Regions from separate parts of the Dysgonomonas sp. 37-18 genome, predicted to be linked through region 4. Evidence: riboswitches for the same ligand, from Rfam matches in the RefSeq annotation. Region 4 holds a riboswitch; each other region holds the start of a gene.
What was found. Region 4 has a riboswitch for cobalamin ahead of BGO84_RS02420 (TonB-dependent receptor). Riboswitches for the same ligand answer to the same signal wherever they lie in the genome.
Positions count from the first base shown of each region.

Region 1: linked by a shared signal. The riboswitch ahead of BGO84_RS12545 (threonine/serine exporter family protein) and the one ahead of BGO84_RS02420 (TonB-dependent receptor) in region 4 are both predicted to bind cobalamin.
Region 2: linked by a shared signal. The riboswitch ahead of BGO84_RS13095 (TonB-dependent receptor) and the one ahead of BGO84_RS02420 (TonB-dependent receptor) in region 4 are both predicted to bind cobalamin.
Region 3: linked by a shared signal. The riboswitch ahead of BGO84_RS12530 (anaerobic ribonucleoside triphosphate reductase) and the one ahead of BGO84_RS02420 (TonB-dependent receptor) in region 4 are both predicted to bind cobalamin.

Region 1 covers NZ_MKVC01000031.1:20,087-28,325, forward strand. The annotation lists gene pflB (formate C-acetyltransferase) at 1-578, opposite strand, end outside; cobalamin riboswitch at 751-954, opposite strand; cobalamin riboswitch at 1,119-1,306, shown strand; gene BGO84_RS12545 (threonine/serine exporter family protein) at 1,456-2,298, shown strand; gene BGO84_RS12550 (threonine/serine exporter family protein) at 2,301-2,807, shown strand; gene BGO84_RS12555 (phosphoenolpyruvate carboxykinase) at 2,838-4,568, shown strand; gene BGO84_RS12560 (TldD/PmbA family protein) at 4,655-6,085, opposite strand; gene BGO84_RS12565 (MATE family efflux transporter) at 6,087-7,457, opposite strand; gene BGO84_RS12570 (DUF2334 domain-containing protein) at 7,598-8,239, opposite strand, start outside.
Region 2 covers NZ_MKVC01000033.1:8,396-16,634, forward strand. The annotation lists gene BGO84_RS13080 (hypothetical protein) at 1-521, shown strand, start outside; gene BGO84_RS13085 (hypothetical protein) at 589-2,721, shown strand; gene BGO84_RS13090 (sirohydrochlorin cobaltochelatase) at 2,975-4,057, opposite strand; gene BGO84_RS13095 (TonB-dependent receptor) at 4,078-6,138, opposite strand; cobalamin riboswitch at 6,255-6,455, opposite strand; gene BGO84_RS13100 (PLP-dependent aminotransferase family protein) at 6,698-8,104, shown strand; gene BGO84_RS13105 (phosphatidylserine decarboxylase family protein) at 8,156-8,239, opposite strand, start outside.
Region 3 covers NZ_MKVC01000031.1:9,732-17,970, reverse strand. The annotation lists gene pflA (pyruvate formate-lyase-activating protein) at 1-341, shown strand, start outside; cobalamin riboswitch at 552-742, shown strand; gene BGO84_RS12530 (anaerobic ribonucleoside triphosphate reductase) at 859-3,066, shown strand; gene nrdG (anaerobic ribonucleoside-triphosphate reductase activating protein) at 3,059-3,547, shown strand; gene BGO84_RS12520 (hypothetical protein) at 3,707-4,687, shown strand; gene BGO84_RS12515 (hypothetical protein) at 5,171-6,079, shown strand; gene BGO84_RS12510 (hypothetical protein) at 6,487-8,239, shown strand, end outside.
Region 4 covers NZ_MKVC01000006.1:93,223-101,461, forward strand. The annotation lists gene secDF (protein translocase subunit SecDF) at 1-1,876, opposite strand, end outside; gene BGO84_RS02405 (AMP-binding protein) at 2,141-3,796, opposite strand; gene BGO84_RS02410 (cupin domain-containing protein) at 3,839-4,393, opposite strand; gene BGO84_RS02415 (RluA family pseudouridine synthase) at 4,431-5,351, opposite strand; cobalamin riboswitch at 5,565-5,747, shown strand; gene BGO84_RS02420 (TonB-dependent receptor) at 5,840-7,831, shown strand; gene BGO84_RS02425 (DUF5074 domain-containing protein) at 7,844-8,239, shown strand, end outside.

The DNA.
Region 1 (8,239 bases), on a different contig from region 4:
TGGAAACGTTTTTCTCGCTCTGAGATTAATCGATCTACACCGTAAAGAGCTACTCTGCGGTAATCGCCGATAATACGTCCACGTCCGTAAGCATCGGGTAGGCCCGTTAACAATCCATTGCTTCTGGCTCTGCGGATGCTGTCGGTATAAGCAGCGAATACACCTTCGTTGTGTGTGCGTCTGTATTTTGAGAATATTTCTTCTGTCCCTTTGTCGAGTTTATAACCATATTCGGCCAAACTCTGTTTCACCATACGGAGACCTCCGTTAGGGAATATTGCTCTTTTTAGCGGTTTGTCTGTTTGAACCCCTACAATTTTTTCCAGCTCTTGGTCTATATATCCGGGTCCATAAGCATCAATTTGAGAAGGTATTCGAGTCTCGGCATCATATATGCCTTTCTCTTTTTCTTCAATAAACATTGTGCTTAACTTTTCCCATAGCTTGATTGTTGCTTCAGTAGGGTTTTGTAGAAAAGATTCGTCTCCTGTGTATTCTTTATAGTTTTGGAGTATAAAATCATTTACATTGATTTCCTCTTGCCACCGTGTGCCTTTAAAGTTTTTATATGCTTCCATTTGATTATAAAATAAATTTCTAAGTACTCAATTTTCAGAGCTTACGTGGAATAGAATAAGAAATAAATACAGACGTATTTAAATAAATGTAACAGAATAAAAATAAAATAGAGAAGGCTTTTTCTATTTGAAAAAATCCCATCCTAAATCTTCAGCTTTATTCCTCGAAAGCTTCCAACTATATGGTCTTGGCAGGTCTTCTGACTTACTTTATCTTTGAGCATCCTTCCCATTCAGTGTAAGAACAGTGGATAGAGTATTGTTCAAAGTCTTTGGAGGAGCTTACAGCAGCGGGTCTGTCCAGGATTTTCACCTGATTCCCTTTTCATCATTTTCTATGGATATAGTAAATGACACCAAAACCTGTGACAAAGTTATATGTTTTTAAGCATAAAAATAAACATTTAATGCAAAAATGCTTATTGATTGAGACTCTTCTCTTTTTGTTTTCTTTTATATCTTTTTGTATAGGAAAAAATAAAAAAGATGTGCTATTTATTATTTTTTCCTATACCTTTGCCTCCCGAAAGTTCTTTATCATTATTCTTCAACCGCTAAGGTGCCTCAGATATTGAGGAGAATAGGGAATCAGGTGAAAGTCCTGAGCTGTCGCGCAACTGTAATCACCGCGAAAGTTTCTATTTAAAAATCCACTGTTTCGTGCAGAGATGGGAAGGAAAATAGAAATGGTGAAAGCCAGGATACCTGCCTTAAATCGGATTGACAATGCTTCGCGATAAAAGTGTTATGTCTAATAATTTCATTCATCCCTCTTGTCGGAGGAGATGTTATTATCCAGGTGTGTTCTTATTGCAGCATTGTGAAGTTCAAAAGAGCTTTTTACATTTATGTTTAATCGTAAAAAGTTTAGAAAGAAATGCGCGCAAACGTTCTTGATTATTCGCATGTTGATGATCGATGTGCAGATGTAGAAAACACACGTTCAGACAAAGAGTTGTCGTTGAAAGAATTTGTAGACATCATATTGGAGGTCAGTACCCTGTTGCTTGAATCGGGAGCCCACTGTGAAAGAATTAATAGGAATGTACAACGTATAGCACAGAAGACAAACTATAAAGTAGAAATGCTGATATCATTTACTGCTGTATCGGTATCAGTAACCGATATGGGTAATGAGGAAAACATAGTAACGGCCAATAAAAAGATAATACATCATGGGGTACACTTTGGAATACTCACCAATACCAGTTTGCTGACATGGGAACTTGCCGAAGATCGGATTTCTTTGCAGGAGTTGCACCAGCGTATAAAAAGGTTGAAGGATACCTCTCGTTATTCCGTTTGGCTTGTTCGCCTGTTTATTGGAATAGCTTGCGGATCGTTATGCCTACTGGCCGGAGGGAATTTAATAGATGGGGCTTTTGCTTTTGTAGCCTCTTTTGTCGGGCTTGCGGTGCGTCAGGAGATGATTAAGAGAAAGTTTAACCTGATGGTTATTGTAATCTGCTCAGCGTTTGTGACAACAACCATATCAGGATTGAATATCTTATCTGGATTTGGTTATTCGCCTCAAACATCTATTGCTACTTCTGTATTGTTTCTTATTCCGGGAGTTCCTCTGATAAATAGTATAATCGATTTGCTTGAAGGGTATATTCCTACAGGTATAGCCCGTGGAGCATTCGGCGGATTTATTCTTTTATGTATCGCTGTGGGGATGTTTATTAGTATGACAATAATAGGAATAAATAACTTTTGATTATGCTAATAGATATATTAAAAGACGCTCTTCTTAGTTTTTTTGTTGCTATAGGCTTTGCACTATTGTTCGAAACGCCAAAGAAGGGATTGTTGGTTGCCGGTTTGCTGGGAGGGCTTGGTCATGCTATTCGTTTTACGTTGTTGTATTTCGACTTTGGCTTGATCTCAGCTACGTTGAGTGGCACTGTTGTGATAGGGCTTTTGGGTATCTACTGTGCTCATAAGATACACACTCCTCCGGTTGTATTTACATTGCCGGCTTGTATAACCATGATACCGGGCTTATATGCCTACAAGACGATGCTGGGATGTATACGAATATATGAAGAGGGAACGACCGGTGCAAAAACAGCATTTTTATTGCATGACACGGTTTACAATTTTATATTGACATCTTCTTTACTCTTTTCTCTGGCAATCGGTATATGTATTGCCGCATTATTGTTTCGGAAAAAGAGTGTAAAGAAAATAAAGAAGATAAAAGATTTAGGGATAAAAATATTTTGATACTAATATATTAACTAATTAATAACAAAGATGCTGCAAGAATTTACATTAAACAGGGGTCGTGCTATCATCAATTTCTCTTTGAAGTATTGTGATAACAGACAGAAAATTTTAAGTAGTTACGCGTTTCATCGGGTGGTTGAATCCTTTATTTTCAGAATAAAGAAAGATAACCAGATTATTTACGATTATTTTATTAAAGATTTCAAAACTGATGAAGAGCTAACCTTGTCTTTGATAGAGGTTATGAAGCTTTTGACTGTATGTGAAATAGATGAGCTTTTGGTGGTAAATAATAAATTTGCTCCATTCTTTAAGGATAAAGGCTTGTTTATAGAACTTATAGAAATGCTGTATAACTATTGGAGAAGGCTGGAAAGGGTTACTGTTGTTCACAACAATCGCATGGGTGATGGTCTTCAAAATGTGCGATTTGTGCAAGCAAACCAACTTCTTAATGAGTTGATACTATCTATCTACAGACGTACAGAAGAAACCGTAATGGGATACAGTCATAGCGTATACCGTCAGACTATCGCAGGGGCGAATGCAGGCTTGATGCTTAACGATATGCAATGGAATTGCCCGATTGAGTATAAGGGGCTTGCATCTATACCATTTATAGGAACAGTAGTTATCAACCCTCCTTATATTTCATATACGAAGAAGAACACCAGAGATGGTATCTTCCAGGAACATCAAACAAATCCATTGGCTAATTTGATCCTGAATGAGGATGAGTGGTTTTTGTACCCTGCAAAAGTTGGTAACTTGTTAGCTTTTGTCTATTTCCATAAAGATTTTATGTGTCATGGTTTAGGTCTTGCTAACTTGTTTGAGCTGGCTAAAGGCAATGATTATGTAGGTAAAAAACCCGATTTGATTTACGTATTTGGATATCCTGACGGCTATGAAGAAAAACGTACTTTCTATCATAAGGATAAGAAGAATGATATATTGATCGGTTATGCTAATTATTGCGATGATATCGACTATTTTGGTTATATGAAGAAGATGCTTCTTACGCTGCATAATATCAAGCAAATGGAAAGAGGCAATCTGCCTATTCATGGGGCTATGGTGAATATTGCTCTGAAGAATGGTAAAGAAGCAAATATTATCATAATGGGAGATAGTGGAGCCGGTAAATCCGAAAGTCTTGAAGCTTTCCGCACGCTCAACGAAAAATATATACGTCACATGCGTGTAATATTCGATGATATGGGATATTTGCAATTTGAAGCTGATGGACAGATAAAAGGATATGGAACTGAGATAGGAGCCTTTGTCCGTACCGACGACTTAGATCCTGCTTATGCTTTCGCTCAGCTTGATAGAGGTATCTACACCAACCCCGATAGAATAAATGCACGAGTAACCATTCCGATATCTACTTATGAGGTTATATCGAGAGGGTATACGATTGACTATATGCTATATGCTAATAATTATGCCGAATCGGAAACAAAGATCAGTTTCTTTGAGGATGTCGATAAAGCAATAGAGGTTTTTGAAGACGGAGCAAGAAAGGCAAAAGGAACAACTACCGAGAAAGGGCTTGTTAAGTCTTATTTCGCAAATCCTTTTGGCCCTGTGCAAGAAAGAGATAAAGCCGAAAAGCTTGTGCGTAAATTCTTCTTGGCTTTAGACGAAAGTGATGCAAAAATAGGAGAGATGCATACTTCTCTGGCGATTGATGGTAAAAGCAAAGAAGGGCCACGTGAAGCGGCTGAAGAGCTTTTCAGTATTATCAATGAATAATTTGCAGTAGCTGATATTTAAAATAAAACAGGATCGATTTCTTCGTGAATATCGATCCTGTTTTTTTATGCTGTAAATTTCTGATATTATTCTCCACCTACAGTCAGCTTGCGTACTAAAACCGAAGGTAGCCCTTGTCCTACAGGTACACTCTGTCCGTCTTTTCCACAAGTCCATGTGCCTTCATCTATCTTCAGATTATTGCCCACCATTGTAATGTCGGTGAGGACTTTGGCTCCGTTTCCAATGATGTTTATATCTTTTATCGGTTGAGTAAGTTTACCGTTCTCAATCAGATAACCTGTTTTTACGAAAAAGGTAAAATCTCCTGCTCCGATTTGTACCTGTCCATTGGTGAAATTATCTACATATACACCTTGTTTAACTGACGCTATAATGTCAGCTTCGGGAATGCTTCCGTTTTCCATATATGTTACCCGCATACGGGGTAGGGGAGCATAACGGAACGATTGTCTTCGTCCGTTTCCTGTTGGTGATACGTTGTAATGCTTGGCACTTATTCGGTCGTGAAGATAGCTTTCCAAGACACCATCTTTCACAATATACGTTTTTTGAGTTTCCACTCCTTCATCATCAAAATTGATTGTGCCTCGGGCATTGTCTATGGTGCCGTCATCCACAACATTTATGTCGGATGAACAGATTTGTTTTCCAAGTTGATCGGAAAATATAGAGATATTCTTTCTGTTAAAGTCCGCCTCGAATGTATGGCCTATCGCTTCATGCAATAAGATTCCCGAACTTCCTGCACCCATCACTACAGGCATCTCACCGCCTTTGGGTTTTATGGCCTCAAACATCAGAGAGGTTTGTGCAACGGCTTCTTTTGCTAAAGTCTCTATCAGATCATTGTTTAAATACTCAAAACCTTTTCGGTAGGCACGTGAAGCATATCCGTTTTCTATCTTGCCACCCTGTTCCATTGTACAAGATCCAGACATAAGGCTCATTGGGCGATAATCCCAGGTAAGGATACCCTCTGAGTTAAAGAATAGAATATAAGACGTAGAATCGTTCAGGCTGACAGACGCTTTGATGACCCGAGCGTCTAACTCGAAAATTCGATCATTCAATTTTTGAACAAATGATTTTTTGTCTGCTACAGAAATGTCAAGCCACGGCCTTTCTATTTTATAGTGGTTTCGGAAATGTTTTTCTGTTATCTCTATCGGAGTTATTCCTTTTGATGGTATAGAGGCTATTCCTGCGGCTGTTTTTGCAGCTTTCAGTAGTTCTGCTATTTCGGTATTTTCTACATAAGCATACCCTGTCTGATCTCCCGAGACAACTCGTATTCCTACCCCAAAATCTATATTCGAGGCAGCACGATTTACTTCTCCATCACGGAGTGATATGCTGTTGCTGAAAGTGTGCTCAAAAAATATGTCGGCATAGTCAGCACCTTTACCTAGAGCTTCGTTTATTACTTTAAGCAAGTTATTCTCCGTTATGGAGAAATGATCTAATATATTTTGTTTGTTCAAATGATCTATCATATTATAATCTCTCTGCGGATTCTATTTTCTTAAATTTATTTATCTGCCATATAAACAAAGCTGCGGTCAGTAAAGTTGCCGAAAAGTCAGCTGTTGGCAATGAATACCATACTCCGTTTACTCCGAAAAACTGCGGTAATATAAACAAGGCTGGTAATAATAATAGGAACTGGCGGGTAAGGCTCAATAGAATTGATTTTCCTGCCATACCTATACATTGGAAAAAATTTGTAACCACAATCTGGAATCCGACTAGTGGTAGCATAATTGTTACAATCCGTAAGGCTTTTGCTGTTTCGGCAGCTAAAGGTGGCGAAGGATTGAACGGTTTAACTATCATGTCCGGCAACAACACGCCTATAGCTAAACCTATGCAGCCAATAGCCACGCCGACTTTTATTGTGTAAAACAAGGTTTCTTTAACTCTCTGTATTCTTTTGGCTCCATAATTGTATCCTACAATAGGCTGCATTCCCTGAGTAAGTCCGACCATAATCATTACGATAATCATTATCAGGGTGTTTGCTATGGCATAAGCTTCGATAGCAATGTTTCCCCCGTAGGTTTTCAGATTATTGTTGATGAAGAATACGACAATAGACGCTGCAACTTGTATGAAAAACGGAGACATACCTATGCTTGCCACCGCCCATACTATTTTTTTGTTTAAGCCAATATGTTTTCTGCGCAAACGCAACATGCTATTTTTGTTCATGAAGTGGTACATGACAAAACATAGCCCTATAAACATTGAAATGATAGTAGCTATCGCAGCTCCTTTTATTCCCCATTCGAACCAGAAGATGAAAATTGGAGCTATTATAATGTTGGCTATAACGCCGATCAGCATTGTATACATTGCCTTCTGAGGATAGCCCGAAGCGCGCATCATGCTGTTGAAATTGAAGCACATGGTCAGAAATATATTGCCGGGCAGGTAATAGAGTAAGAATTCTTTCGCATACGGAAACGTTTCTTTTGTGGCTCCAATTCTTAATAATATAGGATCGAGAAAAATAAATAACGTAGTAACAAGTACTCCTGTGAATAAAAGAGTCATAAGGAACGAATTTCCTATTATCTTTTCTGCGGTTTCTTTATCTCCGCTACCCAAGCATATTGAAATACGGCTGGCTGAACCTGCACCTACAAGCATACCCACGGCGGCGGTAAGATTCATTATCGGCAAAACAATACCAAGTCCGCCAATGGCATGGTCTCCCAGATTGGGCCCGTGTCCGATGTAAATACGGTCAATAATATTATACAAGGCATTCACCATAGTTCCTACTATGGCCGGCAATGCGTACTGCCAAAGAAGTTTACTTATTTTTTTGTTTTGTAATTCATCAATGTTAGCTGTTTTTGACATCTAAAAAGCATTTAACTGTTAAGGAGTGATTCCTCCCATCTTTTGAGCGAGCAAAGGTACAAAAAACACTACCATCGGTATTGTTTTTTACATAATTAAGTATTTAACTTTGTTAATTTGAGGTTAAGCCTATCTAGTGTTTATTTACCTTTTATTATTTCTAGAAATTCTGATGGGGTGACGAATTTTACATTCTCCGATTCTAAAAACTCTACTATTTTTACAAAATTTTGCCATTGGTTTTCGTTCCAACTATTTGGATGCCCCTGTAGGTAGAAGTAGTTTAAATCTTTCGATTTTTCGCGATAAGCTTTAAGAAATTCATCATAATTCGGGTTGTGTACCGGGTATTCCATATCTAGGGTGTTGGGTAATACATATCCTTTGTAGTAGACGGGAGATATAGGACTGCCTAATGTCATTTTTATTTGAGGAAGTTGAGCTAAGGCCTTATCTGTGTTCGTGTTTGTACTGCTCCAGTGAGGCCCCCATACCCGAAGCTGAAGTCCGAGTTTGGCTTTTGCAAGGCTGTCTGTCAACTGTAGAGCTTTGAACTGTTGCTCGTAAGTGCCTTCAAATTCGCCTATTGTATCGCCTTTGGTGCGGTTATAATAACCATGATTCCAGAATTCAATGAAACCTCTTTCTGCACGGTCGGTAATCCATTTGAAGTAAGCCGGGTTGTCCTCGGCAAGAGAAAATCCAATTATACCAAAACCTGCTTTTATCTTTTTGTTTTCTATATAATCTGCGACACGTTGCCAACGAGAGGTAACAACTCC
Region 2 (8,239 bases), on a different contig from region 4:
ATCTGGAAGAAGTTGGAGGAAACTTCACCATAAATCACCTGAATAATATTGTAGACCCTTCTGTAATTCAGATTAACATATCGGATCTTAAAAATGTTGGAGGAAATTTTAACGTAACCATCGATTCAAGGTCTGTCCGAACATTGAATGTTCCTAAGTTAGAATCAGTAGGAAGAGACTTCACCATTGGCACAGGCTACATGTCTACTTCATCATGGAGTCCTAGCTGCCATCTGAGATATCTGCTATTTCCTAAATTAACTAGTATAGAAGGAAAGATGAGTCTGGTGCCATACAAGGATGATGCTAGTAAGGTAAACGAGGAGCTAACAGATTTGAATGGTTTCTCAGCATTGAAAAAAGTAAGTGGTATAGAAATTAAAGCTCAAGCAGCTTTAGTCTCATATGCTGGCTTGAAGAATGCACTATCTGCACTTACTGCAGGACAATGGATTGTCGAGAGAAATGGCTACAATCCAACATACGACCAACTTAAATCTGGTGCTTGGACAAAACTATAAACTATAAGATGGAATATTTAAGTAAGTGTTCTTTAAACTTAGTTTTAGAATTATAAACAAAAAAACAATGAAAATAAATAATCTAATATTTATATTACTCCTATTCGCTTTGGTGACAGCCGGATGTAGCGACGACAGAGACTTCAATGGAGGTGATAATTATATAACATCTTTTCGGTTGGAAAAAGATGGAATCTCTTTCAATGGGTCAATATCGACTATAAACAATGAAATAGTTGTTACAGTTCCTGAAAATATATTGCTTAATAATGCTACTGTAAATATTACAATTAGTGAAAATGCAACAATTAGTCCCGATCCTTCTTCTATAAAAGATTGGACAGCTGAGCAAACATTCGTCGTTAAAGGATACAACGGAACAGAAAGAAGCTATAAGTATAAATTAGAGCGTGGTGTCGTTTCACGCAACGGCGATATAACATTGCTTACTCAGGAAGATGTGAATGCTTTTGCAGACATGGGGCTGACAGAGATAAATGGTAATATAACTATCGGTGCTGCTAGTGGCTCAGACTCAATACATACATTGGCTCCATTCTCTAAATTAACAAGCATCAAGTTTGGATTAACGATCAATCCGACTTATGCAGGGAAGAATCTGGATGATTTGAAAAATCTAAAAAAACTTGGCTCTCTGAAAGTTGTAGAGTTGAATAATACTTTAGAGGAAATAAATTTACCTCAATTAGAATACATCGTTACGGGGATCAATATTGATTTGCCAAAAAGATTACAAAAAATACTATTACCTGAATTAAAGCATGTGGATAGAGGTATATATATCAGCAAGGCAGAGGTCTTGAAAATGCTTGATTTAGGAAAACTAGAAACTGTCATAGAAGATTTTACTTTAGATGGCGGATGGGGTACAAATGTATTGGATGAGTTTAAAATTGGATCATTGAAGAGTGTGGGTGGTTCTTTTAAGGTATCAAATTGGCAAGAACTAAAATCTTTATCTATGCCTAATTTGGAAAATATTTACAAATTAGAATTGAGTAGCTTAAAAAAAGTAGAAAAAATAGATTTATCATATTTAAAAACTATAAAATCAGACTTTCAGATATCTAATAACGACCTGCTTACCAATCTTAATGTGTCTTCTTTGGCTACTATCGGTGGCGACTTTAATCTCAACTATCTTCCGTCGATTCCATCTTTCGACGGATTTAAATCTCTATCCTCAGTAGATGGTAAATTTACCCTTTCTAATCTGGATAAATTGAAAGATACTAAAGGTTTTAAAAGTTTGAAATCAGTCGGAAAACAATTTGATATATCTTATATGGCTGCTGTAGAAGATAATCTAGATGGTTTTTCTTCTCTAAGCAGTGTGGGAGTAGGAGGAGTTTCTATTAACGATGTATCGTTTAAGACTTTCTCCGGATTTAATCTTAAAAATGTAGAGAGAATTGGTATTTATGCTCAGAATATAACCTCTATACGCGAGATTGATTTAACGAGGCTGAATATAGAAAAATCTATAATTCTGAATAATATAATGTCAGAATACACCTTAAAAGGAGCTAATGTCTTTGATGGAGAATTAAGCTTCGAAGGTTGTGCTCCGAAAGTAGTAGAGGGTTATAGCGAATTGGGGACTCTTAAATTTTCTCTTTCCAGTAATAAATACCCAAATTATTCTTTCCCTACTACAAAAGTAAAAAAAGACCTCAGTATTTCAATGTACAATTTTGAAGGTTTTAAAATGCCTAATTTGATAGAAGCAGGAGGTATAGTCACTATTTTTATTATGTCAGAAACTTTGGCACTTGACTTGCCAAAAATCAAAAGCATGGGTTCTCTTGAAATTGGTTCTCCTGTTATGAGAAAACTTTCTCTACCCGCATTAGAAACTATAAATGGCGACTGTAGAATAATAACAGCCAATTATATGGGCGAGTTTGAAGAATTTAATATTCCTAAGCTAAAAACTATAAATGGGACTCTTGATTTTTCGGGAGAATATTATACAAATAACAAGCTGACTAATCTTGATTTTTTTGCTACATTGAATAGCTTGAAAGCTGTAACTATTAGATACAATAAGGTATTAGTTGATTTCTCTGGCTTAAAAAATGCCTTAAGTTCCATATCAGAAAAAGGATGGATCGTTACTGATAATGCTTACAATCCGACTTATACGGATGCTAAAGCTGGGAAATTGATCAAACCATGATATAGGATTATATCTATTAAAATTTATTCTGATGAATGGAAAAGAAGGTCTCTCAAAATTGAGTTACCTTCTTTTTTGATTGATATTTATAATAATAGACTTAAATATGGAAACCCCTAACGTTAGACACCTAAAACAAAAAACCGATGAATCAAAATTCATCGGTTCATATGATATTCTAGCATAAATCCTGTCAACCTATATTAAGGACGGGACACAATATTATGGATACTGTCAAAATATTCAATAATACTTATTCGCCTAAATGCTCATTCCATGATGTTGCATTTTTGACAGCATGTTTCATATGATCAAGCCAGATTGTACGTATCGCACTATGATCTCCCAAACCAACGACATTGAAATGTTTCGGGTCTATGTTAGTTCCATCGGCACCAATTGTAAATCCAAGTTTTTCTAATTTTAATTTCCAGCTATACTCAGCTTCGTGATCCGGTTCTTCCGGATTAATCTTATCCCAACTCTGACCGTCTTCCAGACCTCCCAACAAGTCATTTTGGGCATGATCCCCGGCAATTGACATCAGGGGAGCCAAGCTAACTGTAATCTTCTTATAGTTTTCTTTGGTTATACCTTTTCTAGTGGCAAAAGCCTCAATTTCAGTACGTATGTATGAAAACATTTTAGATCCCCAATCTACTGTTCCTACAAAGATATTTTTCTCTCCGCTCAAATTTTGCAATGCGGTTTCAAGTTGGGCATACCTCTCATTTGCATGCGTGTATTCAGTATCAGGATTACCATGCCCCATCAAAGCAACAACCTCTCCTGCATCTAATCGGTTTTTATAATATTTGTAAAGGATTTGAGCAACAGCATCGACATCTTCCTCTGTTTCGAGCAAGCAAGAACTTTTAGCTACTTTAACGTTAGGAAAAGGAATCATAAAGTTTTTCTTCACATCCGTATTCATTAGGCTAAGGTATTCTTCTCCTGGAATAATATGTAGTGATTGTATATATACATTTTTATAACCTGCTTTACCGATTGCGCTTAGCCATAGATCGGGTTGAGAATAAGCTTTACCAATCTGCGCATACACACGAGAAATTATAGTACGAGATGTAAATGACATATAGATGTCTGTATTCGGAAAGGCTGCCTGATAATCTTTTATAATTTGATCATAAGTAGCTTGAGGCTGTTCGTAAGTACTACCGAAAGAGCAAAGGAGTAAGGCTGTTTCGTTCTTTTTATTGATTACAACAGCATTTCTATCGTCTTTCTCATCCTCGTTATCATTTGAACAAGCGCTGAAAAATCCTATAGAAAGGATCATGGAAAATGTTAGAAGATTCTTTAAGAATTTGTTCATAATAAATAGTTTTAAAATAATTATTTGTTTTGATTTTGAAATTTTACGATAATAGAAGTGTAGAAATTCCGACCGGGGGACGTTGTCCCTCTATTATGTCCGAAAGGACTCCGATCGACATAATTGAATATGTTATCTACTCCGATATTGATATCCAATTTTATTTTTTTAGAATCAAGAAAAGAATGCGATGTATTGACTCTCCAAATCTGATAGCCCCTTGTATCACCGTCTGTTGTATAATAGCGTTTTGATTGGTAACGTCCATTCAGACTAAGTCCTAATTTATATTTCTGCCACGGTTTAAGCCATAAAATACGAATGTTTGCATTATGCCGTGAAGTGCCGTTTATATATACGTATTTCATATAATCATTTGCTGTTTCATCATCTGTACGTTGCCCTTTAGCATCCAGATAACTATACCCCCCTCCTATTTTTATATTCATTAGCAATTCGGCGTCAAAAGTGAAATCCATACCATAAGTCCGCCCTTTTGCCAGATTAACGTATTTCATGGTTTCCTCCACCAACTGTAGTTTGTCTTCATAAGAAGTTTCTATTGTCTGAAGAGAAATCATATTCCTTATATTATTATGATAGGCGGTTACACTTGCATTAAAACGAGGTAAATGATATTCGATATTTAATGCATAATAATCCGATTTTTGAGCTTTTAGATTGATATTTCCATAATAAGCTTTGTATTTACTCATTATGGTAGCATAATAGTGATAATACAACTCCTTTATAGAGGGAGCCTTAAACCCATTAGAATATGTTCCTCGAAAATTAAAGTTATGGAACTTGTACAAAGCCGAAACTTTAGGTGTGAATGTTTGGCCAAATTCCCGGTGTTGTCCGAATCGGATTCCTGCTGTTATATTAAATCGATCTGTCACATTCCATTCATCCTGAGCATATGCCGATGCAGAGTAAGCTGTAGCTTTATCTCCTTCAAGACGATAAGGTGATATCAGCTGATCCCAAATATATTCGATTCCTGTGTTTAATGTATTTTGTTCATCTAGGTAAAAGACACCTTTCAAATTACCCAATACACGCCGTTGGGATGTTTGAAGGATGCGATCTTCTGCATAGTAAACAATACGGTCTCCGTTCTCATCAAAATAGTCTGTGTATTCACGACTTGTATAGTCATAAAAATAATCGTATTTGTCAAATGATAAGTCAAATGTAAGGTAATCTTTATTTTGCATATTGTATTTTCCTCCTGTACTATAGGACTGATTCCTATAATAAAAGTCATACAACCGCCACTGAGGAATACCCATAGGACGATAAGTCCATTTTTCATAAAAAGAAGCACTCGTATTTAATGTGAGTTTATCAGATACCTGATACGATAAATCTTGTGAAATAGTATAATCGGTAGAGCGATTTACTGTTTTTGTAACACTGTTTTCATAGAGTTTGCCTCTATACCATTCTTGAGTTGTATTCTGCCAACCATCAGTATGACTCAAAGAAAATGAAGTATTCGAACTCCACCTTTTATGCTTTAATGCAAAAATATTACTTTGATCTAGATCTCCATATTTGCCTATGCGGGAAGTATTAGAAATACTGAGTTTATCTTTGTTCTTTTTAGTTATGAAATTTATAACACCACCGATTGCATCTGAACCATATAATGAAGAAACTGCTCCTTTTACAATCTCGATCCTCTCAATATTGTTCATATTGATACGGCTTAAATCGTTTTGCCCGCCAATGTCTCCATTTAGCCTTTTTCCGTCTATAAGAATAAGTATGTAATCATTCTTCAGACCATTGAGTTGAATATTACTCCCCATGTCACTCCGGTTAAAAGTAATAGAAGAAGACAAGCCTCCCAATACATCCTCAATATCACGCCCCGCATATTCCTTTAAAGCTCTTCCTGAAATCACTTCAGTTTGTACAGGCGCATCTTTAATGTAATGTTCAGTACCAGTACCGGTAACAACAACTTCTTTTAGAGAAACAGATTTTACAACATGCCGAGTCGTATCGGCAATTTGTGCAATTAGCAATTGACAGCAAAGAAATACTGCTGCCAATAATAAATAATACCTCATATCTTATTTTATAATTCTTTAAAAATTAATAAAATAAAACATCGAGTTTCCTGAAAATTAATAAAATAGCAATGTATACATAAAGTATCCACAACCACTCCTATCCCTGGAAGCTTGGTGTTTATTTGTCTTTTGGCAGGTCTTCTGGCTCTCCTCCGGTTAAAAGCCTTCCCATTCTAGGATAAAGAACAGTGGCATAGAATATTTAACCGATATAACACGAGGAATTACAGCTGCAGGTACAGCCCCGGATTTTCACCGAGTTCCCTTTCATCAGGATATGAAATATACTGATTACCAAATCTGGCACAAATGTAAATAAATGTTTTTAAATGAAAAAAGAAAATAATGATTGTATTTTATTCTCGGTTTAGAAATTTTAATGCTTCAAAATAACGGTTATTGAATTATTTGCTTCATTTGGGTTATATTTTCCTTTTCCAATATTAACAAATGGAATCTTTTAATTCTTTTATTTTTATATAATTTCTGCTTAAAATATAAATTGATTGGACTATATTTACCTTTCGAATTAGAAGAAGATGAATAGTCCAAAAAGATGAACTTAAAACTATTACATACCAAATTAAACAGATCTGGCGATAAGGCCATTTATATACAGATAGCTGATTTGATAATAGAATCGATTAAGAGTGGCGTACTGAAGGCTGGAGAAACAATGCCCAGTACACGGCATATGGCTACTGAATTATCAGTTAATCGCAATACAGTTGTTCTGGCATTTGATATCCTTATTAATGAGGGTTGGATTATCTCAGAGGAAAGAAAGAAAACTTATGTATCAAATAAAATACAGATATCTCAAGTTTCAAAAAAGAAGAAATCTCAAATTCAACCAAGTGAGATATTCAGAAACGATTTAATATTTTTCGATGACGGACTTCCGGATGCAGTATATACTCCGATGAAAGAATTGGCGAGAGCATATCGACGTATCTTTAGCCGCAAAGCCCATTGGCAAATCATGAATATTGCCAGCGAATTTGGTGATAATAAATTTCGTGAAACAATATCCACTATGCTTAATCAAAATAGAGGTATGCAAACATCGGTTGCTGATGTGTGCATTACACGTGGAAGTCAAATGGCATTATTTCTTACAGCTCATTGTTTACTCGAAAAAGGAGATGTTGTGTTAGTTGAAAATCCGGGATACAGACCTGCCTGGAATACATTCGAACATGTAGGAGCAAGATTAATACCCGTGAATGTAGATGACGATGGGATCAATGTAGACCAGATTGAAGATATAGTAAAAAAGAAACGAGTAAAAGCCATTTTTCTGACACCACATCATCAATATCCGACTACTGTGACATTAAGTTTGGCCAGAAGATTTCAACTTATCGAGCTATCTAACAGGTATGGATTTACCATTATTGAAGATGACTATGACAATGAATATCATTTCAATCAACGTCCTATTATGCCGATTTCTTCATTTGAGGGAATTCGTAATTATGTATATATCGGAACACTAAGTAAATTAATTGCGCCCGCTGTAAGGGTGGGCTATATTGTGAGTAATCCGAATTTTATACTTCAAATAGGGAGATTGCGTAAAATGGTAGATCTTCAAGGCGATGCAATCATGGAGCAGTCTATCCTAGATTTGATTATTTCTGGTGATATTCGAAGACATCAAAAACGTATGTTAACTCATTACCAAGCTAAACGAGATTTCTTTGCGAATCTGTTAGATCAATATATGAAAGATAAAGTTCTTTATAAGAAACCTTATGGAGGGCTCGCTTTTTGGCTGAAACCAATCAAGAATATCGACTTATATCAATTGAAGGAAAAAGTAAATTTCGAACTGGTCAGCTTTTATACTCCTGATAGATTTAGTTATGATCGTGTAATATCTGGGATAAGAATCGGATACGCATCTCTTTCTGAGGCCAATTTGGAAAAAGGTGTACGTATCCTTAGTAAATATCTTTAAGAATAAAGCCTTTCTCCTTTGACTATATTTATCTCAGACAGAGGAAATACATCAAATAGCTTCATTATTTTTTATATTATTTACTGCTATTAAAGTTTTACAGCCGATAACTTTTTGTCCTATCTCAACCTTGAT
Region 3 (8,239 bases), on a different contig from region 4:
AACATATCAATCCTGATAAATATAAAAACCTCACAGCAAAACCTCTGGAGCCAACACTTCGCTTCATGCAGTACCTCACAGAAATTGAAAAACCTGCCTGGCTAAGATATGTGCTCGTTCCGGGCTTCACCGACGATGAAAAAGACCTGAATGACTGGGCAAAACAAGTTTCTGAATATAAAAATGTACAGCGAGTAGATATTCTACCTTTTCATCAAATGGGATTACATAAATGGGAGCAATTAACTGAAGACTACAAGCTTAAAGACATTGCACCTCCCGAACAGTCGGAAATAGAAAAGGCTGAAAATATTTTCCGAAATTATGGACTTAAGGTCTGACATATAGATTATTCATAAAGCATTTCTCTTTACAAAAACAAAAAAAGATCATCGATAAGAATATAAAATTTTATTTTTAGAAAACTTTTCAACAATAGCAAAATCACAACAAACTCATAAAAAGCTAATTAACAATAAACAGAGAAAACTTAAATCAGAAAACACTTAAATAAAATATCCAATCAAGTCTTTTATTAAGTAAAATCATATAACTTTGTTAACATATACGGTTCCGAATATAATCGGATGAAAAGGGAATCAGGTGAAAGACCTGAACTATCCCCGTAGCTGTAAATTTCAGAAAGGTAGTTGGACTCTCACACCACTGTCAACGAATACTGATGGGAAGGTTACCAACTGCGAAATAAGTCAGAAGACCTGCCGTATATACATTCTAGCTTTCGGGAGAAAAGCAGCAGAATTATACAACATATTAACTCCAAATAAGTCTGTGTACTTCCCTGCTCCTGTCAGTTATATTTTAATTGATACAATAAAAGTATAAACGATAACGAATATGATTCAGACAGTTGTAAAAAGAGACGGACGTATCGTCGGTTTTAATGAGGAAAAAATCATGGCAGCAGTTCGCAAAGCCATGCTACACACCGAACAAGGAGAAGATTCCACTTTAATCAGACGCATTACAGACTATGTATCCTGTCAGGGAAATGAGCAGATGACAGTGGAGCAAATACAAGACATGGTAGAAATGGAGTTGATGAAAAGCCCCCGCAAAGAGGTGGCAAAAAAATACATTGCCTATCGTGACAAACGCAGCATTGCCCGCAAAGCAAAAACGCGAGACATGTTTCTGGAAATTATAGATACTAAATCGAACGATATCACGCGAGAAAATGCAAACATGAACGCCGATACACCTGCCGGTATGATGATGAAGTTTGCTAGCGAAACCACTAAGCCTTTTGTTGATGATTATTTATTATTGCCGGAGGTAAAAGAAGCTGTTCGTCTCAACTATCTGCATATACACGACAAAGATTATTATCCGACTAAAAGTCTTACTTGCGTACAACATCCTTTAGATAAAATATTACAAAACGGTTTTTTTGCAGGACATGGAGAATCTCGTCCCGCAAAACGCATTGAGACTGCCAGTATGCTAGGTTGTATCTCTCTGGAAACAGCGCAAAATGAGATGCATGGCGGACAGGCTATTCCTGCTTTCGATTTTTATTTAGCTCCATTTGTACGTAAGAGCTTTATTGAAGAAATAAAAGTTCTCGAACAAGCTACAGGAATAGAATACAAACATTTGTACGAAACAGAAATAGAAGATTATATCCCTTGTTCAGTCAAAGATTTAGCAGGAGACAAACGAATTATACAGCATGCTATAAACAGAACAGTGAGCAGAGTTCACCAATCGATGGAGGCCTTTATTCACAATATGAACACAATCCATTCTCGTGGAGGAAATCAGGTCGTATTCAGTTCGGTCAATTACGGAACGGACACCTCCGCTGAAGGGCGCTGTATTATTCGCGAATTACTCCACAGTACATACGAAGGAGTAGGAAGTGGCGTAACGGCTATTTTCCCTATACAAATATGGAAAAAGAAGCGAGGCGTAAACTATTTGCCGGACGACAAAAACTATGATCTTTATATACTAGCAAGCAAGGTGAGTGCCCGCCGTTTCTTCCCTAACTTTTTGAATCTGGATGCGACATTCAATCAACATGAAGACTGGAAAGCAGACAATCCTCGCCGATTTGAATACGAAGTAGCTACAATGGGTTGTCGGACACGCGTATTCGAAAATCGCTTTGGGAAAAAGACATCTATCGGACGGGGGAATCTCTCTTTCTCCACTATCAATCTTGTACGCATTGCCTTAGAATGCAGAAATATAGAAAATGAAAAAGAAAGAATAGATTGCTTCTACAGCAAACTAAACCAGATACTCGACCTGACCGCATTACAATTGCATCGCAGGTTCGAATTTCAGAAAACTGCCGCTCCCAAACAATTTCCATTACTAATGTCTGTATTATGGGAAGGATGCGAGCAGGTAAAAGATGAGAACACGATAGAGAAGGTAATTAATCAAGGCACATTGGGCATTGGTTTTATAGGACTTGCCGAAGCTCTTGTTGCACTTGTAGGTAAACATCATGGAGAAGATGAGCAAGCTCAAAAACTCGGACTGGAGATAGTAACTTATATGAAAGATCGAGTAAATGAATTCTCAGAAAAATATCAGCATAATTACAGTGTACTTGCAACTCCTGCCGAAGGGCTCGCCGGACGTTTTACACGTCGAGACAAAAAAGACTTTGGGCTAATCAAGGGCATAACCGATCGTGAATATTACACCAATTCCAATCACGTACCCGTATATTACCAATGCAGTGCACATAAGAAAGCAAAGACAGAAGCTCCTTATCATGACCTAACTCGAGGAGGACATATCTTTTATGTAGAGATAGACGGTGATGCCACACACAACCCCGATGCTATATTGACAGTAGTAGATATGATGGATAAATATAATATGGGGTATGCATCAGTCAATCACAATCGCAATCGTTGTTTGAAATGCGGCTATGAAAATTCGGATACAAAGCTCACCCGATGCCCAAAATGCGGTAGCGACGAAATAGATCGCCTGCAACGCATAACAGGTTACCTGGTAGGGACAACAGACCGATGGAACAGCGCAAAACTGGCAGAGTTAAACGACCGCATTATTCATGAATAAGCTATCAATACTAAATATTATACATGACACCACCGTAGATGGTCCCGGATTCAGAACGGCCATCTACGCTGCGGGTTGTGCACACAGATGTCCGGGATGCCATAACCCACAATCGTGGGATATAAAAAATGGCACACCACACACCATTGATCAGCTATTAGAGATAATAAAAGAAGATGAATTTGCAAACGTTACTTTTTCGGGTGGAGATCCCCTGTTTCAAGTAGAAGGTTTCACACAGCTTGCACAACGAATAAAAGCAGAAACAGACAAAAACATCTGGTGCTATACCGGATTTTTGTATGAAAACATTCTAAAATCGGAAAGGCTTTCTCAAATTCTTCCTTTTATCGATTTTTTGGTAGACGGCAGATATATTGAAGCACTGCAAAGCGAAGAGCTACGATTCAGAGGCAGCAGCAATCAAAGAATCATAAATGTGCAAACTTTGGATGAATACGGGGATTCACCTCAACGATAAGAGCTTTCAAAAAAAAGTGATAAAATAACACATTCTTGAATAAAATCCATACCAATTTTTAAAATAAATATAATAAATTTATGCGATAAAAAAAGATTTACTAAAACTTAGATTAAAGTTAACCACTAAACATATCTCAATCTCAATAAATGTAAGTCTATGATGAATAAAGAGGTTGTAAACAACTTGGTGTATAGAATCAAATCTGCACTTCCCGAAAATGTCAAAATAGCCCATTACCTGATGGATTTGTTATCGTTAGGCCGAGAAGCTGTATATCGCAGACTAAGAGGAGAGATAACATTCAATCTGGATGAGCTTATACTAATATCCAAAGACTTGGACATATCTTTAGATAGTATTGTAAATCCTGAAAAAATGGAAAAATATGGCATTTTGTTTGAAACAAAAATGCTGATAAAAGATACTTCTTTAAAACATCTTATGGAGAACCTCAAACAGACATTAAATGGACATGTCGAATTGTGCAAACTCGCAAACAGACACCCTGAAGCTAAAATGTCTATCGCAACAAACACGATGCCCTATCAGTTTTTTCTCAATTACAGAAATCTGGCGAGAATTCCATCTTACAAATGGTTGTATCAAACTCAACCAGTTGAAAATATGATGTCCTTTAGTGACTATAAGGTATCGGATGAAATAATCAGCCTTGCTCATGAATTTGTAAAAGAATATAATACCATTGACTCTGATTTTATATTTGATCCCAACACCTTTAATTCTATAGTTGAAGACATTGTTTTTCTTTACAAATTAAATTTAATAACTAACGAAGAGGTCAACTTATTGAAAGAAGAATTTTTGAACTTGATTGACGACCTCGAAATAAAAACTGCTTCGGGTAAATTTAGCCCAACCTCAAAAATATCGGTTTATATATCTAATATTAGCATAGATACAACTTACACATTTCTAGAATGGGATAATAATCAGGTTACACATTTCCGCATATATGGCCTTTGCAGTATAAACACTGAAGATCCGACTATATGTAAAGTACATAAAACTTGGATTAATTCATTAAAACGATACTCTACATTAATAACACGCAGTGCGGATTTAGTTCGAATCGAATATTTTAACAAGCAAAGAGAATTTATAATGCAAAAATTATAACTATTTCCTATACCGCATTTTCAATAACAGGCACGGTTAAACTTTTTCCTTAATTTGTGCTGACATACCTTATCACACTTTATAGAAAAACACGAATAAAGACACAGAATAAACACTGTTGTCGAATCAGCCTATTGTCTAATACAGATTAATATTTCACTTTTACACTTCGTTTTTTCAATCTTATCATATAAACTGTTTCCACCCATAACTGTCTAAAAAATAGGACAAACGATATTCATTCGTTATATCGAATACAGAAAAGTTTAGACTTAAGGGCTCTACAAATATACTTATGCAAGGCCATGGGCTGAACAATAAACTCTCTAATATTAAGTCCATAAAAGAGCTTTTTCTTTTATAAAAAGTATATCTACGAAGTAGAAAATATAATATATGCAACAAAACAATAAAGCTATAAAAAGACTAGTTACATTAATAAAATTGGCAATTCCTGACAATGTCAAGATTTTATATTACTTAATGAATTTGCTTTCCTTGGGAAGAGAAGCTGTATATCGCAGATTGAGAGGAGAAGTAATGTTCAATATGGATGAACTCATTAAAATATCTAACGACCTAAACATTTCATTGGATGACATTATCAATCATCAGAAAAAAGACGCTAAGAATGCATCTTTTGAAACAAAGATGATTATAAGTGATAACCTTGAAAATACACTCAAAAAAGTTGCGGAATCATATATAGAACTTCATAAAGTAGCACGGCAGTCAACAAATGCAAAACTTATCATTGCCTCCAACATGATCCCTTTTCAGCTTTTTCTGGAATATAAAACTTTAGCGAAAGTCGCATCTTACAAATGGCTATACCAAACAAAAGCAATAGAACATAAACTGCCTTTTTCGGAGTATAAAATTTCGGATGAAATTGCGAACCTGGTTCATGAATTTATAAAAGAGAGTAAGACTATTGATACTGAATACATCTTCGACTGCAATACTTTTACTTCATACATTAAGGATATAGTTTTCTTCTCCAAGCTTAAATTGATAACAAAACCGGAAGTCATACTACTAAAAAAAGACCTCCTCGACTTAATAAACAATCTCGAAACAAAAGCTGCGAAAGGCAGTTTGGGTACATCATCAAAGATATCTGTTTATATCTCGAGCATCAATATAGAATCTTCTTGTTCTTTAATCAAGTCAGACAATAGTCAAATAGCTCATTTTAGAATTTATGGGATAGGTGGTATTACGAGCTTCGACTCCCAACTACTGGAAGTTCATCAAATCTGGATTGAATCGATGAAACGATATTCTATTCTTATAACGGGAAGTGCCGATCTAATAAGAAAAGAATATTTTAATGAACAAAGAAAAGCAGTCGAAATAATGTTGGGAGAGGGTACAACTTCTGACGATTAAAAATTTAACAACTACAAGTTTACCTGCAATTCAATGTATATTCAACTTTTTTTTCACGTCAATACATCGAATATCCTCCCTAACCTTATCAACAAGCTCTAAAATAGATACATTATTAACAGCGATGTCGATATAGCTTATTGTTTACACAAAATAAATCTCTCAATTTTGTCAAAAATTCCCGAACAGACAAACAGCATGAAGGTAATATAAAGATATAAGATAAAAATATCGTAGCACATATATCTAGACATATCATTAAGACGAATTACTCTATCACCCTAATTATAAATAAGTTTTGCATTTGTAACTATCGTTACCTGAGGTATTATTTATGCTGTCCTGTTTTTTACAAAACAAAATATGATTGTAGCACAAATTAATAGAAATAAACTAAAAGAGAACTCATGAATCGAAACAAATCAGTAACAACATTTCTCGTTTTTATAATGTTGTTCTTGCCCTTATCTACACTACAAGCGCAAGTCTCAATCGGCTCGGGTGAAGAGCCTATATCCGGATCTATCTTACAACTAAAAGAGAAAGATGCGGTGACCGATGCCAGCTCTAATGCGCATAGGGGTTTAGCCTTACCACGAGTAACCTTATCAGAAAAAAAAGCTCTTTATCCCATGTTCTTGGCAGACCCGGATGATCCGGCTTCGGGACCGAATACTGCCTATAGCGGAGCAGCCAATAAGGAGGCTTTAGATAAGGCTCATACGGGCTTGATCGTTTACAACCTGACAGAGAATGATGATAAAGAATTATGCTTAGGTTTAAATCAGTGGGATGGAGAGCAATGGAATTGTTTCCAGAGCAAAATGGGAAATGCTAAGTTCGATGCGGTGAATTGTTCCGATATAGAGATTAATGGAGTCTACGTGGAAGGCACACCTACTACTTCAGCTAATTATCTAAGTATAAATCTGAATGTAACAAAAGTAGGAGCTTTCTCTATTACTATAACTACCGGGAATGGCTACAGTTTTTATCAGTCGGGGGTTGCATTGAGTATTGGGAAGATGACTGTGAATATCCCGTGTCAGGGCACTCCTGTGAATGCGCAAACGGATAAACTTTCCTTTAATGGCATAGGGCTTATTCCGGGCTGTGAACCTCAAATAGAAGTATCTTCTGCTATAGCAAATTACTCTCTAAACTGCTCCAGCATAGTGGTAAACGGAAGATACCTGAAAGGAACACCTTTAACAGCTTCAAATACGATAGCTTTAAACGTAACCGTGACCACTGCCGGTTCATATAACATCAATACTCCTTTGACGAATGGTATCCGTTTTTCTGCCAGTGGTGATTTAACTATCGGGACACACACTATCACTCTTATTGGTTCGGGGACACCTACCGTCAATTCTGATTTCCCGATAACGATTAATGCAAATACGCCACAGGGGAATAACACCTGTAATACAACAATACCTTTGACTTTGCCGGCTATGACTTATGCCGTTATTGGCTCGGGAAGTACTTATTCTTGGAACTCTACTGCCAGGAGCCAGGCATTGACCAATGGAGGTATAAGTTTTGGACCTAATGGAATTGTAAAAATAGTAAGTTTCACCGAATTATGGAGTACCTCAACTGTAAATACAGCTGCGAAGTATCTTAATGATGGTTATAGCAATGGTACTATGCCCGATGTTGTATTGTACTTTGCTTACGGTGCTGCCCCTACGACAGCTCTCACTACGGCGTTAAGGGATTACATTAATAAAGGTGGCTGTGTAATTTATGGGTCGGCTGATGGGACTAGTAGCGATGTGAATACGCTTATGAGCGGATTGTTTGGTATAAGCCCCGCTATTGCTCAATCCGGAGGGCAAACAGACGACGATGTATATGTGATATCAAACTTACCAAGTGATCCTGTTATTAATGGTCCTTTTGGAAATCTTTCGGACAGGCATTGGGGGGAAGATAATGGGACAACCGGCTCTGTGATAATGACCGAGCTACCTCCTAACTCTGTGCAAATTTGTACGGCGCGTTCTGCATCCAAAACGTTACAAGATCCACAATACTCGATCGTATGGTATAACGACAGCAAGAACTTTCTTTATTTCGGAGACAGTGTAGGTTCTTCCACAACTGATAACAGTACAGGCGCTTATCCGTCAAGATATAACAGCCAGGGATTAC
Region 4 (8,239 bases):
ATCCTTGTATCGGACCTGTTCCGAAGTATGCTAGAATGATAGCCGTAATTACCTGAGATGCGTGACCGTCGAAGATAGCAGAAAATGCATGTCTGTAACCGTCTACTACGGCGACTTTCACGTTTTTACCCGCTCTTAATTCTTCCCTTGTACGCTCATAAATCAATACGTTAGCATCCACAGCAAGCGCAAGTGCCAATACAAGCCCTGTTATACCCGGTAGTGTCATCACCGCTCCAAAAGCAGCTAGAATACCTATGGTGAAGAACAAGTTGACAATTAGCGCCGAGTTTGCGATTAATCCCGGTATCAATCCGTAAATAACGCAGATATAGATCATCAATAATACCAAGGCTAATAAGAATGAGAATATACCGGCAGTAATAGCTTCCTGTCCGAGAGATGGCCCTACAATATCTTCTTGTACGATATGTACACCTGCTTTCATCTTACCAGACTTAAGAACGTTCTCTAAGTCTTTTGCATCATCTACAGTAAAACGACCTGTGATCTGAGAACGACCACCTTCAATTTTGTTTTGAACGTTTGGTGCTGAATATACAGACCCGTCAAGAACGATAGCGATGCTTCTTCCTTGTTCAGCTCCTGTGATAGTAGCCCAACGTTGCGCTCCTGTAGTATTCATCTGCATATCTACTTCCCATGCAGAACCGTGTTGAGACTGGTCAGCTTTAGCCGAGATTACAACATCTCCATCAAGAGCCGGACCTTTTTTGATACCATCACCACGAAGTGAATATAGTGCAAATTGTGTTTCTTTTAGATCTTCAGCTTTGAAGCCCCAAGCAAATGTTAGGTCGCCAGGGTATAAATCTTGATATCTGTGTAAAATTCTATTTACGGCAGCTGTATCTGTTTTATTTACAAAACCTACGATAGCTCCACCTGCAAAGGTTGTAAAGTATGAACGAAGAGGTTTTGTAAATCCTAGATTATCGGTGCTTTCTACTTTTACAGAGTCTGTGGTTGCAGCAGCTAAAGAATCTGTAGCTACAGGTGCAGTAGTACCATTTGCAGCTAACACTTCTTTCGAACGCTGATCCATCAACTCAATATAGTTTTGGATTTCCTGTAGGTTGTATGTTTTCCAGAACTCAAGATTTGCGCTACCTTGCAATAGTTTCTTCACACGTTCAGGTTCTTTCACTCCCGGCAATTCGATTAGTATACGTTCTGCACGGTCTAGTTTCTGAATGTTAGGAGCAACTACCCCAAAACGGTCGATACGTGTACGCAACACATTGAATGAGTTGTCAGCAACGCTTTGCAATTCTGTTCTTAAAACAGCTACTACTTTATTATCATCATCGGTAGGAGATACCTGATCTCTCAGTTTTGTACTGAATATTGATGCTAATTTGTTATTACCGTTACTAGCTTTGAATTTATCAACAAAAATAGAGATATAGTCTCGGTTACTTCCTTTTCTGTTTTCGTCCGAAGCCTGTCCTAAAGCTGTTTGAAACGCCTCATTGTCGGGATCTCCAAGTGAACGAAGTACTGCGGCAGCATCTACTTCCACAATAACACTCATACCACCTTTAAGGTCTAGTCCGAGGCCAATTTCTTTCTCACGGCATTCTTTCAGAGTATAGCCAATGCTATCTCCAATGCCAAGGATACCTTTAGGCCAAACTTTCTCTGTAGACATTGAGTCTATGTAGAAAGTATATTGCTTATTATACAACTCATCATAGAGTAGTTGATCGCCTTTTGCATGCTCCGTAGCGTATGCAGCTGCGTATTCTTCCGCTTTCTTATCGTAACTTCTTGTTACAAACGTAAAAGACAAGTAAAACAAACAAACTAATGTTAGGAGTATTGCAAAAGTAATTACAAAGCCTTTGTTTTGCATTTTGGATTTTACTTTTTGTTATTTAATTATATTATTTCTATTTTCTTCAAAATTAATAAAATACACATATATCCCAGACACCTCTTTTAAATAAAATGAGGCCTAATGGAGATATATGCACACTTTTAGGCGTGCAAATATAATCTTTTATTCTTTACAAATCATAATAAATATAAAGAAATTAGAGATTAAGCAAATATGCAAATCGGTAGATAATAGTTTTATACTCTATGCCGATAAACATGTTCTTGCATCGATGTATTATTAATTTTCTTCCTGTTTTCTTATTTCCGCTCGTTTGATCTTTCCACTAATTGTTTTAGGTAGTTCTTCAACAAACTCGATGATGCGAGGGTATTTGTACGGAGCTGTAACCTTTTTTACGTGGTCTTGTATCTCACGCTTCAGGTGATCATTGGCCTTGTTTTTATAGTCCATAGCTAATACAATAGTGGCTTTTACTACCTGTCCGCGTATTTCGTCCGGTACTCCGGTAATAGCACACTCTACAACAGCCGGATGTGTCATCAAAGCGCTTTCTACTTCAAAAGGTCCGATACGGTATCCCGAACTTTTGATAACATCGTCTATACGTCCTACAAACCAATAATAGCCATCTTCGTCGCGCCAAGCCATGTCTCCGGTATGGTATACATTATCATGGTATACCTGTTTTGTTAGCGCTTCGTCACGATAATAACCCATAAATAGACCTAGCGGTTTCCACTTGTCGGTCTTAATAACAACTTCACCTACTTCGCCATCTTCTACCGAGCGACCGTCTGCTGCTATCAAGTCCATATCATACGCCGGATTGGGTACACCCATTGCTCCGGGTTTTGGTTCCATCCATGGGAAAGTAACAATAGTCGGCGTGGTTTCAGTTTGCCCGAAAGCCTCCATCATCTTTATTCCTGTACCTTTATAGAATGCCTCGAAAACAGATGGATTGAGAGCTTCGCCTGCTGTAGTGGCGTACTCCAACGAAGATAAGTCGTAGTGAGACAGATCTTCGCGAATCATAAAGCGAAATACTGTCGGAGGTGCGCAAAAAGAAGTGATTTTATGTTTCTCTATAAGGTGTAATACCAATTGAGGTGTAAACTTTTCATGGTCAAATACCATTACAGCCGCACCAGCTATCCACTGTCCGTATAGTTTTCCCCACACGGCTTTTGCCCATCCCGTATCGGCAACTGTAAGATGCAGACTGTTTTCGTGCAGGTTGTGCCAATATTTAGCTGTTACAATATGCCCTAAAGGGTAAGCAAAATTATGAATTACCATTTTCGGTTCTCCTGTTGTACCTGAAGTAAAATACAGCAGAGAAATATCATCATTGGTATTTACATGATCGGGACGCACAAAAGGTTTCGCTTCTTTTATTCCTTTATGGAAATCGTTCCATCCCGAAGGTATATTTTCCCCGCATGCAATAAGGCACTTCACTGTTGGCGACTCCGCCATTGCTTCATTTATGTGACTTATCACTGTTTCGTCATTTACACTCAGAATTGCTTTTATACTTGCCGCGTTATTGCGATAAACAATGTCTTTTTTTGTTAATAGATGAGTCGCCGGAATCGCAACAGCACCTATCTTGTGCAGAGCTATAACAGCAAACCAGAATTCGTAGCGTCGTTTCATGATAAGCATTACCATATCTCCATGTCCTATGCCTAACGACTGGAAATAAGCAGCTGTACGGTCGCTCTGTTCTTTGATGTCTGCAAATGTGAAATCGATGTGTTCTCCCTGGTCATTTCCCCAACAAATAGCTCTTTTGGTAGGGTTTATTCGTGCCCATTCATCAACTACATCATATCCAAAATTAAAATTATCAGGAATCTCAACGTGATAATGCTTTGCAAAATCTTCAGTTGAAGTAAAATGAATTTGTTTTACAAATTTTTCCAACATTATATAATGGTGATTAATCTTTTAGTAAATGAAAATACCAGCTTACAGCACAACAGCAATAAACTTCACTCGTTTTCCGTCCAGAGCTTTCATTCCATGCGGCAGGCTTGAATCGAAGTAGATGCTATCACCTTCTTCCAATATCAAATCTTTCCCATTTATTTGTAAAAGCATCCGTCCTTCAAGGATAAGGTTAAACTCTTGCCCGGTATGTGTGCTATGATGTATCCTTACACTATCTTGCTTGGGTTCTACTGTAACTTCAAACACATCCGCCTTTCGATTGTTAAATCCACCGGCCAGCGTCTGATAGCTGTAATCTGAAACACGCTTCACCGCTAAACCTTTTCCCTTGCGCGTCAAAAAATAGCTGCTCATGCGAGGTTCGTCGGCAAACATCAGTACAGAAACATCTATATTATGTTTCGATGCAATGTTTTTCAGTGTACTGATAGTCAAATCTTTCTTCCCTTCTTCATATTCGAGGTATACCACAGGATCGATACCACATGATGAAGCGAACTCTTCGGTCGTCATATCCAAAGCCTCACGGAGACCTTTCAGACGCTGACCTATCTGCTTAATATCTTCATTCATACCTAAAATGTATTAAATTGATTCCTCTTTTTCGGGCTTATCCTTTCTTTCTTTCTTTTTGTGTTTCGGATATTAGTATTTGCATTGCTTTAGGGATGCCGGCTTTAAATTCAAGCAATTCCCCTGTTCTTGGATGTTTCAAAATTAGTCCCCCGGCATGAAGGGCAATTCTTTTGATCGGATTATTTGAAGCACCATATTTCTTATCGCCAACAATCGGGTGCCCGATCTCTTGCATGTGTACTCTTACTTGATTCTTGCGTCGTGTTTCGAGGTCAAAATCCAATAGTGAATAGCCGCCTTTCGATTTTTGTGTCTTGTAATGAGTAACAGATTTCAGTCCTCCGTTGTCGATAAGGGATGACATCATTACAAAGTTCTTGTTCTCGGTAAGCCACGATGTTACAGTTCCATTTTTAGGGTTCGGGCGTCCTTCTACAATTGCCATGTATGAATACTTAGGTACAAGGTTGTCCCAGTTTTTCTGGAAAATATCCTGTAGCTCCATATCTTTCGCAAAGATCATTAGTCCCGAAACTTCTCTGTCGAGGCGATGCAGAACATAAACACGTGCTTTTTTATCTTTTTTCTTTACGTATTCATTCAGAGAATTATATACAGTGCGTGACTTTTCCTTATCTGTAGCTACAGATAAAAATCCTGCTTCTTTTTCGATGACAATTAAGTCGTCGTCTTCAAATACAATCTTTAATCCCTTCAATCTTTTTTCTTTTCGAGACTGATCGTATTTCATAACAGAGACCTTATCTTTTGCCTTCAGTTCGAAATCGAATTGGGTGATAAGCTTTCCGTTTACTTTGATTTGTTTATGTGCAAGAAGCGATTTAACTGCGTTGCGACTTTTACGCACTTCTTTTTGGACAAGGAAATCTAGCAATTGAGCCGGTTGATCAACTTTTATTTCCTGCAATACTTTATCTCTGGTTGTATTCCTCATTTCATTTATATATGAATATGAAACAAAGGTAAGCGTTTTTCTTTTAAGATAAACACAACATTAGATGTCGATTTACAAATATTAATTTAAATCATGGCTGCTTAAGGTTGGAGAACTTTAATGCATAGAGTCATAAAACACAGGATAATATCTTTCGCATGAAGCATGCTAGCGGAATTAACATTTATATTTTGTCTTTCAATATAATTTATCCTTACCTTTGCAGCACTTTGTTTCGTTTGTTAACGAATTAAAAGGGAATCAGGTGAAAATCCTGAACAGACCCGCTGCTGTAAGCTCTGTAAAGCTTGTGCAACATAGCCACTGTTATTCAAAATGGGAAGGCTGTACAAGTTGGAGTAAGTCAGAAGACCTGCAAAGTAATAGTTCGGACAGCTTTCGAGGAATAGAGCTTAAGAAACAGTGTCAAGATTATATAGTCTTTTCTTTGTTCTTATCGAAAGCATTTTATTGAATAATTTGTGAAGATGAGGACTTTTTTATTCTCCCTTATATTTTTATTTGTAGTAGGCTGTATGCATATACAGGCTCAGATTAATGATAGTCTTAATGCAAAGAAACTGTCAGAGATAGAAATTTCTGCACAGATCAAACCATCTGTCTCACGATCTACAACTCCACTTCAAGTTATTGATAATACAGAGATTGAACGAATAGGAATACTGTCCGTATCAGATGCTGTGCGCCGTTTTTCGGGAGTTACAGTAAAAGATTATGGAGGTATTGGAGGTATGAAAACTGTTTCTATAAGGGGGATGGGGGCTCAACATACTGCAGTTAGTTATGACGGTGTTACGATGAGTAATGTTCAATCCGGACAGATCGATATCAGCCGTTTTTCATTGGATAATGTTTCTATGATAACTCTCTCTATTGGTCAGTCTGATGATATATTTCAGGCAGCACGATCATATGCATCAGCCGGCTTATTAGAGGTAATAACATCAAACCCTGCCTTTAAGAATAAATCATATAATGGAAATATACAAGTTAAAGCTGGTTCTTATGGGCTTTTCAATCCTACTGTCTATTATGCACACCGACTGAATAAGAAATTCTCTCTTTCGTTAAATACAGGATGGGAAAGAGCAGATGGAAGATATAAATTCACATTTAAAAATGCGGATCAAACTGAAGAGCGTAAGCGTAGGAATTCTGATGTTGATATCTGGCGTACAGAATTAAACCTCTATGGGAATATGGGCAAAGCCGGCGAGCTGAAATTTAAAGTAAATTATTATGATTCGGAAAGAGGTTTGCCGGGTTCTGTAATTTTCTACAGAGACGATAATGACGAAAGAGTATGGAACAAGGATTTGTTCTCCCAACTATATTACAAAAATAGAGTTAATGATAAAATGAGTATAAAAGGGCAATTAAAATTCAGTCGCAACCATTATAAATATTTGTCAATAACCAATAATACAGCAGAAAATAAACAAGAAGACCGCATCACTCAGTATGAATATTATGCATCGGTAGGTATGATGTACAAACCTCTAAAATATCTATCCATAAGTTTATTTGAAGATATATTTCAGAATAAGTTGAATAGTAATTTTGAAGATGTGGACAAGCCGAAGAGAATTTCATCACTCACAGCTTTGGCTGCTCAATTTACTAATAAATATCTAACCGTAACCGGAAGCCTTTTAGCTACATATGTTGACGAAAGCGTTCAGATGGGAGACTCCCCTAAAGATAAGAAAAAGGTAACGCCATCTATAAGTGTATCATACTTACCTTTCGAAGAAGCTAATTTAAGACTTCGTGTGTCTTATAAAAAGATATTTAGAGTGCCAACTTTTGATGATATGTATTACATACGTATGGGCAATATAAATCTGAAACCGGAATATGCAACACAATACAATGTGGGATTGACTTGGACAAAAAAAATATCTGAGACTATTGATTTTATGAGTGTGTCTTTAGATGGTTATAAAAATAAAGTAGATGACAAAATTGTTCCTTTTCCTACAATGAATATTTTTAAGATGCGTAATTATGGAAAGGTCGATATGACCGGAGTGGATATGAATCTGCGTCTTCATACATTGTTAACATCCCAAATATTATTAAATATCACAGGCAATTATAGTTATCAGAGAGTTATAGATGTAACAGATAAAAATAGTAAAAACTATAAAGATCAAATCCCTTACACACCGCGTCATTATGGTTCGGCATCGGTAAGTTTAGAAAACCCTTGGTTAAATTTTGCATATACTGTTATTATATCAGGCAAACGTTACGCTCTTGATCAGAATATACCTGAAAATGAGATAGGATCATATACAGATCATAGTATTTCACTAAATAAATCTTTTATATTAAACAATAATAGCTTACGCCTCCAACTCAATTTAATTAATCTGACAAACAAGAATTATCAAATTGTACAATATTATCCTATGCCGGGACGATCTTTTACAATATCAGCTAATTATAATTTTTAAATATTTATTCATATGAAAATAAATAAAATTTTTTACACATTTCTCTTTGTAGCATTAGTTTTAGGATTCGCATCATGTAGTGATGACGAAGGCTATCCTGTGGTTGAACCTCCTTTGGTAGGAACTGGATCATATATTTTAAATAGTGGAAAAAGTGGGAGTAACAACGCTAATATTGCTTATTACGACTATCAAACAGGAAAGGTTACTTATAATGTATTTGAATCAATAAATAGTAAAGGACTGGGAGATACAGGACAAGATATAATAACCTACGGAGATAGAACTTATATAGCAGTATCAGGATCTGCTGTTATTTATGTTTTGGACAAAACGGGTAAAATATTAAGTACTATAGAATCTACTAAAGATGGAAAAAAGCAACAGCCTAGAAATCTTACAGCTTAT